One region of the Terribacillus saccharophilus genome, then DNA from elsewhere that is predicted to be linked to it. Evidence: predicted binding sites of a transcription regulator. Region 1 holds the regulator's gene; the other holds the start of a gene.

The links. The regulator Rex, encoded in region 1, represses fermentation and respiration genes when NADH is low (regulators of the CRP and FNR family bind a similar motif). The targets are predictions, from matches to a motif close to TTGTGAAATATTTCACAA.
Region 2: GZ22_RS00565 (DUF1641 domain-containing protein) is a predicted target of Rex. The motif match lies at 2,160-2,177, and genes of this name have one in related genera.

The regions. Positions count from the first base shown of each region.
Region 1 is NZ_CP008876.1:366,784-371,400, reverse strand. Features, by position in the region: gene GZ22_RS01975 (hypothetical protein) at 1-222, shown strand, start outside; gene GZ22_RS01970 (ABC transporter permease) at 336-1,082, opposite strand; gene GZ22_RS01965 (ABC transporter ATP-binding protein) at 1,079-1,804, opposite strand; gene GZ22_RS01960 (redox-sensing transcriptional repressor Rex) at 1,933-2,559, opposite strand; gene GZ22_RS01955 (ABC-F family ATP-binding cassette domain-containing protein) at 3,008-4,617, shown strand, end outside.
Region 2 is NZ_CP008876.1:105,843-110,459, forward strand. Features, by position in the region: gene GZ22_RS00550 (TRAP transporter large permease) at 1-484, shown strand, start outside; gene GZ22_RS00555 (hypothetical protein) at 518-1,012, opposite strand; gene GZ22_RS00560 (DUF1206 domain-containing protein) at 1,116-1,964, shown strand; gene GZ22_RS00565 (DUF1641 domain-containing protein) at 2,236-2,652, shown strand; gene GZ22_RS00570 (NAD(P)/FAD-dependent oxidoreductase) at 2,682-3,860, shown strand; T-box leader at 3,980-4,229, shown strand; gene GZ22_RS00575 (MFS transporter) at 4,293-4,617, shown strand, end outside.

The DNA of each region.
Region 1 (4,617 bases):
ATAACAGAAAAGGGGCAGGTAGAAAGTATAGTTACATGCATTAATACATGCAAACGCGAGGAAATGAGTCCCGAAGCTTCCTATTCAGCTCTTGATATTACACTGATTTTATATGGAGAAGAAGACAATTATAAAGTCGGCGTTTGGCAGGGTGGCAGTACGGTCAGCTTTGTGTATGATGCCACTATAATAGAGAGTGAATTTGAACCTTTTTCGTTGTAGTACTAGAAAAGCCGTCCCTTTTTATTTGGGCGGCTTTTCTTTGAAGCATTGACATCTCTATATTCGCTTCAGATTCTCCCTTCATAGGACTATCTAATAAACGAGACTGGATTCTAATCTATAACCTGCATCCGCTCATTAAACTTCGTTGGATAAGACAAGAAGCCTAGCATGATACTCGTCACAATCGCAGTTGTCAGCAGAAGGAAAAGAATCAGGAGCTGGAACATGACTGCTTGGAGCGGATCTGCTCCGGCAATGATTTGCCCGCTCATCATACCTGGCAGCTGAACTAGTCCGATCGTTTTCTGGCTTTCTATCGTCGGTATGGTACTTGCCTTAATGGATGCAAGCAGCGAGCGCTGAATTGCTTGCTTCGGTGTACCGCCTAAAGAAAGGATGAGCTCTGTTTCCTCTCTTCTGGATGCCACTTCTGAAGTGAACCGATTCAAAAACAAGATACCTAGGACCATCGAGTTCCCTATAACCATTCCGCTTAATGGGATGATATATTGTGCAGTTGGTGGTGTAATCTGAAGTCCCAATAAAATTCCTTGTGTCAGTACTTCGATTACAATGAATGTAAGCACCAGCTTCCATGTAATACCCCTGATAGATGCCCCTTTCTTTCTAGCATTTTGTACTGCTGCACCGATCATAAGCGCAACCATGAGGAAAATATAAAGGATATTACCGGAGTCGAAGATAAACTGCAGCACATAGCCAACGGCAAGCAGCTGAATAATGGAGCGGACTGTTGCAATGAGCGTATCTTTCTCGAGCCCCAGTTGTAATGTCTTAGATAAGATAAGTGGAATAAGGACAAATATCAAGGTGAGTAATAAAGCAAGTGTACTCATTTTTCCTCCTCCATGACAAAGTGTTTAACAGCATCATTTTCTGGATGATCCAGTATGTCAATCGGCCCTGCTTCGGCAATAGTGCCATTCATCATGACCCAGACTTCATCTGCAACCGATTTTGCCTGCTCCAGATTATGCGTTATCCAGATGATTGTCGTGCCATACTCGCTATTGATCCGCTTCATTAGATTTTCAATATCCTGCTTAGAAACTCGGTCCAAGGAAGAAGTGATTTCATCTAGCAGTAAGATTTCCGGCTCATTCAGCAATGTTCGGGCAATGGAGACTTTCTGTTTTTGCCCGCCTGATAAATCCCTGCTTTTTCGATCAAGTATCTCTGCCTCTAATCCTACTTCTTGTATTATCCGCTCCGCCTCATCTTGTTTCAGTTCTTTTCCGGCAAGCTGTAATGACAATGCTACATTATCCCGAACGCTTCCTTCCAGCATAGTTGCCTGCTGCAGGACTATACCGACACGACGACGCAAATTTACTGGATCAAACGTTAAGATATCCTCCCCATCAATCAGGATGTTTCCATCTGAGGGGGACAGCAATCCATTACATAATCGAAAAAGTGTTGTTTTTCCTGCGCCTGATGGACCAATTATCGCTGTGATCTTTCCTTTCGTGAACATACCTGTAATCCCGTGAATTATTTTATTTTTTTCTGTTTCGTAGACTACATCTTGTAACGTGATGGCGGCTTGCTGCTTCATGCTTTCCCTTCCCTTCCGCTTCTTACTGTCCTAGTATCTTTCCTTTGTCTCTATTTACCCGTAATAAGTAAATAGAATTAGACAACCTTATGTAAGAAAAAAGCACCTCTGCATGAGAGGTGCTTGAATTAATAGTGCTTCAAAAAATAAACTAATGACTGCAATTCGATAGCCAAATCGATATGATGCACGCGGATATTGCTTGGTACTGCAATACGTGCTGGCGTAAAGTTCAGGATTCCAGCAATACCGCATTCGACAAGGCGGTCCGTGATTGCTTGAGCAGCATGCGCTGGCACCGTTAGGATCGCTGCACTTACGTTGCCGATATATTGTTCCAAATCATCAATATGGTATACAGGGACACCGCCGATATTATGATCCACTTTTCCTGGATCTGTATCGAATGCCATTTCTATTTTTGTATTGTTATTCTTCGTAAAGTTATAATTCAGGAATGCTGTTCCAAGATTACCGACCCCGATAAGCGCCACTCTTGTGATCTCATCTTGATCTAGTGTCTTCCGGAAGAAGTTCAGCAAGTACTCTACATTATAACCATAGCCTTTCTTGCCAAGTGCTCCAAAATAGGAAAAGTCACGGCGGATTGTAGCTGAGTCTACTTTTACCGATTCACTGAGTTCTTTTGAAGAAACTCTTGTTTTACCCTGCAAATGCAGACTGTTGAGAAATCGATAATAAAGTGGCAGCCGCTTTGCCGTAGCTTTTGGTATTTTATTTTGATCCATATACATGCTAATTTATCCTCCTAAAGCCTGCAGCTTCCAGAAGCGAACTTCGTGCAGCCATGCAGCTGATCAAAAGGCCTATCGGACTAGAACGATACCGTTCTGTTACCTCTTGTCGTATATGACCAGCACTATTCCTAAAACGGAATAATGGCTGCAGACAGGTTCCTTTCTGGCATCTATAAGGAGTTGCAGATGCTGCCTGCGGCTTCGTCCTTGAATTGTTACGATATGATACTTTCACAAAGTACGATTATAGTTAACAACTTATTCTAACAGATATAAGAAGGAAAGTCTTGTACAGATTCACAAAGAAGATGATGAGGGGGCACCTTGTCTCCATTTTAACAAATTCATTTCTGATGTCCATTCACATGAAAGCGAAAAGCGCAGGAATTCGGCGCTTGCTACTGTTTTGTCACATAGGATACACTGATAGTATGAGGTGAACAGAATGATTTTATTGCAAGCGAATAATATAACGAAACTATTTGGCGCAGACGTCATTTTATCAAATATAAAACTGGAAGTACAAACACAAGATCGATTAGCCATTGTCGGACGAAACGGTGCCGGAAAATCGACCTTGCTCAAGATCCTTGCAGGAGAACTGAGCTATGACGAAGGAAATGTATTCTTAGCAAGAGATGCCACACTTGGGTACCTGGAGCAGCATACAGGCCTAGAGTCGGAAAAAAGCATCCTGGAAGAAATGAAGACTGTCTTTGCAGATCTTATTCAGCAAGAGGAAGAGCTGCGCCGTCTCGAAGCAAGGATGGGAGACCCTGATCTTATTTCAGACGAAACAGCCTATCAGCAGCTTCTAACCAATTATGATACAAAACAGCAGGCCTTCCGGTTAAACGGAGGCTATCAATATGAAGCAGATATACGTTCCGTGCTGAATGGCCTCCGATTTGGAGACAAAGACTTGTCCACACCGATAGGTTCATTGAGCGGCGGGCAAAAAACGCGTCTAGCCCTAGGAAAGCTCCTTCTCCAGAAACCGGACGTATTAATACTGGATGAGCCGACTAACCATTTGGACATTTCTACTTTGGACTGGCTGGAAGGTTATTTGAGCAGCTATCAAGGAGCTGTCGTAGTTGTGTCGCATGACCGTTACTTTCTCGACAAAACTGTTAATACCGTAATTGAGATAGCGCACAATCACTCTGTTCGTTACAAAGGAAATTACAGTAACTATCTTGAACAGAAAGCTGCCAATTTCGAACGCGAGCTGAAGCAATTCGAGAAACAGCAGTCTGAAATTAAAAAGATGGAAGAATTCGTTCAAAAGAATATCGCACGTGCCACAACGACGAAACGCGCACAAAGCAGACGTAAACAGCTGGAAAAGATGGAACGAATCGATCGGCCGCTTCATGATGCATCTTCTGCAAAACTTACATTTGATATCGATCGGCGGAGCGGAAATGATGTATTGAAGGTACATGACTTGGCTTATCAATATCCAGAGAGTACCTCTCCTGTCTTTGAGCACGTTACTTTCCATATGAATCGTCAGGACCGCATCGCTCTTACGGGGCCAAATGGAACTGGGAAGACGACATTGCTCAAGACCATTATCGGAAAGCTGCCTGCTAAATCCGGTAAGGTAGAACTCGGGACAGGTGTCAGCATTGGTTATTATGACCAGGAACAGACAGAATTGCATTCATCGAAGAGCGTCCTTGCCGAGTTATGGGACGAGTATCCGCTTATGGACGAGAAGAATATCCGCACAATTCTCGGTAACTTCCTGTTCACTGGTGATGATGTACTCAAAATAGTCAACACACTGAGCGGTGGTGAAAAGGCTCGGCTTGCTTTGGCTAAACTGATGATGCAGAAATCGAATCTATTGATCATGGATGAACCGACCAACCACCTTGATTTAGACAGCAAGGAAGTATTGGAAGGTGCATTGGCCGACTACCCAGGTACTATACTCTTTGTCTCACATGACCGATATTTCATGAATAAGGTTTCCACACAAGTACTCGAAATGGCGGACAAGCAGATCATATCCTACTTGGGCAACTATGATTACTTTATAGAAAA
Region 2 (4,617 bases), 260 kb from region 1:
TGATACAGTCATGTTCTCCGGCGTTATCCTGCTGTTGATCGGAGCATCTGGAGCTATGTCTTGGATTCTGTCGTACTCCAAGCTACCGCAGATGCTGTCTTCCGGAATACTTGATTTCAGCGGTAATGCAGCAGTGCTGATGCTGATTATTGTCTTGATTTTATTGCTTGTCGGGACCTTCATGGATATCGCGCCTGCATTGCTGATTTTTACACCAATCCTGCTGCCTGTTGCGTTGGAGTTCGGAGTCGATCCAGTTCATTTCGGTACGATTATGTCGATGGGGCTTGCTATCGGTACGATTACACCACCGGTCGGAACGGTGCTGTTTATTGGATCCAAGGTCGGCAATGTCACAGTAGAACAAATGACAAAGCCATTGCTGCTGTTCTACATTCCTGTGTTTCTTGCTTTCCTTGCAGTAGCCTATATTCCAGCTCTGAGTCTATGGCTGCCGGAGCTTATGGGCGTACTGAATAAATAGAAAAACAGGCCTTCAGGAAGGCCTGTTTTTTTATTAAAAGCAGCTGAATGCCGCAACTCGTCTGAGATCGATGCCAAAATACTGCCAGCGGAACTGCTGTGGACGCCAACGGAAGCCGGCGATGGACGTGCGGCCGACAAATACTGGGTAGTACCAGAAGCGCTGCCCGTTCTCAAGCTGCATGTAAGTGTATCGGAAAAGACAGAAACGGATTCCACCCGGATCTACAGCAAATGTAGAGGGACCACCTGTGCCTACTGACTGCAGCTGTGGAATTTGAGATGGAGGAGGTCCAGGAGGTCCAAATTGCCCCTGCTGTCCGCCACTTCCTGGAGGAGGTCCGCCTGGAAAGCCGCCTTGGCCGCCTCCGAAACCAGGACCACCGAAGCCAGGACCACCGAAACCGGGACCACCTGAGCCAGGACCGCCAAAACCAGGTCCGCCTGGAAATTGAATTTGTCGTTGCTGTTCTTGTTTATCATCATTTTCGTTGTACATCATCATTCTCCCTTCTTGCTTCTCCTTCATCGTATGTAGGCATCTGTGCAAGGGTAGCTTGCCTATACTATTTTTCTGGTTTCTCTTATACACGGCTTGGGTATAGCTTTTAAAACAGGAGAGGAAGACGGTTATGGCCGACAAACAAGAAGCCAAACGAAAAGCAAGGGAGACAAAAGAAGAAACAAAACCATGGATCCGCAGATTCGGACGAATCGGCTATATGTCTCAGGGAATCGTCTATGCCCTCATCGGTGTTCTAGCATTATTAGCTGCGCTTCATGTGGGAGGAGATACAACTGACACAGGTGGTATGCTGCAGAAACTTGCAGGTATGCCCTTCGGAAATGTTTTGTTATGGCTGATCGGAATAGGGCTAATTGGGTATGTATGCTGGGATGCGATACTTGCCATCAAGGATCCGAACAATGAAGGAAACGGGGCAAAAGGAATTATTGTTCGCATAGGCTATGGCGTCAGCACCATCATATATGCCAGTATTGCGTTTAATGCGCTTCGTTTTGCTGCTACAAATCAAGGGAGTGGCGGAGGGAGCGAACAATCCCTGACAGCAAAGCTTCTTACATATCCCTTCGGACAGTGGCTGGTTGCGGCTGTCGGGCTTATTATTATCGGATACGGTATCTTTGAATTTTTCAGTGGTGTAACGGGAAGTTTTATGAATAAATTTAAGGCAGGAGAAATGAATAAGCACGAAAAACGGGCAGCTCGCCATGCGGGCCGTATGGGTTTGATTAGCAGAGGTATTGTTTTTGCTATAGTTGGATTCTTTTTTGTCCTGACTGCTATTCAATCCGATCCGGATGAAGCAAAGGGGCTGGATGGTGCACTCTCGGAAGTGTCACAGCAGCCATTCGGACGCTGGCTTCTTGCAATTGTAGCGGTTGGTTTCATTCTGTTCGGAGTATACAGTGTCATCCGCGGTCGCTATGAAAATATGAGCTTTGGGAAGAATGCATAATAATATTGATATTTTCCCCAAATAGGGGGAAAGCTACGAAAGCAGAAGAGTGACAGGGCTTTTATTATGTCTTTTTTTCGAATATATAATAGGAAATGAAAAAAATCATTAACGCGTGTGAAATAACTTTTGACAAGTTCTCCAAGTAGGAGTAAAGTTGTAGGTGGATATTTTGAGCAAATTGTGAACGTACAGTTGTGAACAAATTCACAACAAAGTATAATGTTTACGTATAAATATAATGCATTACCATAGCAAAGGAGAATACGTTATGTCAGAAACAAACGAAAGTGTTAGCCAGAGCCAACAAGACCTAGCTGCACAATTGCTAAAACCTGAAGTACAAGAATCATTGACTTCTTTAATTGAACAGCTTCCAAAAATCAATGAACTTGTGAACGCTTTGACTGCTTCTTACGACTTCGCGCAAGCTGTAGCTACAGATGATGTGTTGAAATCCGATACAGTAGGTGCTATTACTGAAGTGCTTCACCCAGTCACAGACTCAGTGAAGTCAGTAGCTCAAACTGCAATTGAAGCAAAAGATCGCGCAGAAGCAAGCAACGAAACAATCGGTTTGTTCGGTTTGCTACGTCTGATGAAGGATCCACAAGCACAGAAGATGTTCCGTTTTGTTCAGAGCTATCTTGAAGTTGCGAACGAAAAAGAAAAACAAAAACAAAAATAAGAGCTTAAGGTAAGGACGGAGGATTAAGTATGGCAAAGAATATCGTTATTTTAGGCGCCGGTTATGGCGGAGTCTTAGCCGCTCAAAACGTACGTAAGTATTACACTAAAGCGCAAGCGAATGTAACACTTATCAATAAAACACCTACACACCAAATTATCACTGAGCTTCACCGTCTTGCAGCAGGAAGCATTTCTGAGAAAGCAGTGGCAATGCCTGTAGAGAAGCTTTTGAAAGGTTTGGATGTAGACTTCAAAGTAGCAACAGTAGAAGGCTTTAATGTCGACAAGAAAGAAGTTGTTCTTGCAGGCGGAAATACGCTTTCTTACGATGCTTTGGTAGTAGGTCTTGGAAGTAAGACTGCTTACTTCGGTATCCCTGGATTGGAAGAAAACAGCCTTGTATTGAAATCAGCAGATGATGCAAACAAAGTATTCAACCAAATCCAAGATAAAATTAAAGCATATGCAGCTTCTAAAAACCCTGCAGATGCAACAATTCTTATCGGTGGCGGCGGTCTGACTGGTGTTGAGCTAGTTGGTGAAATCGCGGACAAGCTTGCTTCTTACTGCTTGCCTCACGGTGTAGATCCTAAAGAAATCAAGCTTCAGCTCGTTGAAGCTGGTCCAAAGGTTCTTCCAATGCTTCCACAGCATCTAATCGACCGTGCGCAATCCAGCTTGGAAAAACGCGGCGTAGAATTCTTGCTTGGCTTGCCTGTAACGAACGTGGAAGGCAATGTCGTGGAATTGAAAGATGGTCAGAAAATCGAAACAAATACATTTGTTTGGACAGGCGGCGTACAAGCGCTTCCAATGGTAGCTGAATCAGGACTTGAAACAGATCGCGGCCGTGCGACTGTTAACAACTTCCTTCAGTCTAAGAGCCACCCAGATGTATTTGTTGTCGGTGACAGTGCTGTATACTTTGGTGAAGACGGTCGCCCTTGGCCACCAACTGCACAAATCGCTTGGCAAATGGGCGAGCTAGTAGGTTATAACCTATTTGCTTTCCTTGAAGGCAAAACAATGGAAAACTTCAGCCCGATCAACTCTGGTACACTTGCAAGCCTTGGCCGCAAGGATGCTGTAGCATTCATTGGTGCTAACCAAACACCATTGAAAGGTCTTCCAGCTACGATGATGAAAGAAGCAAGTAACATCCGCTACTTGACTCACGTAAAAGGCCTATTCAGCTTAGCTTACTAATAAGTTAAAAAAGCAGACATTCCTTTTGGAATGTCTGCTTTTTTTGTCTAAAAATATATATCAAAAAATTCTTACTACTTATTGCGCTGTATGACTAAAGGTGGTATTATAGAAAAAATTTACAAGTGATGAAGCGGAATAGTACAGCATGTAAACTCCTTGTGCAGAGAATCCCTGTATTGGTGAAAAGGGTGAAGGAGAACAGTTGGAACAAACCGCGGAGCTGCTTGCCGGATAAAAATGATGGCAGGTCGGGAGCGCCCGTTAGCGCGCAAGGGTATACGCAGGAATGCGCGTACTTTTTGAGCCTGGCTTGGGTGACCTGCTGGGGAAACTAGGGTGGCACCGCGACGGTATCTCGCCCCTAAGATGACAATCTTGGGGGTGGGATTTTTTTATTGCTTCACTTCAATCAGAGAGAGGGGAATGGAGATGAAGAAATACCGTTTACGTGCTATCGGAATGCTTATCGCAATTGCATGTGCATCATGCGGGGAGTGGCTGTATCTGATTGCTTTGAATTTAAAGGTATACGAGCAAGCAGATCAAGCTGCAGCAGCTGTTGCAATCCTTTATATGATCAAGCCTGCAGCAGGGTTACTAATGAACAGCTGGGCTGGCAGTATGATTGATCGGTTGGATAATCGGAAGCTGATGATTTTATTGTACGTTATAAGGATTTCAGGAATAGCTGGGATGATCATGGCCAATTCACTGTGGCAAATTTACGTACTGGTTTTCTTCGTAGCAGCTGCAG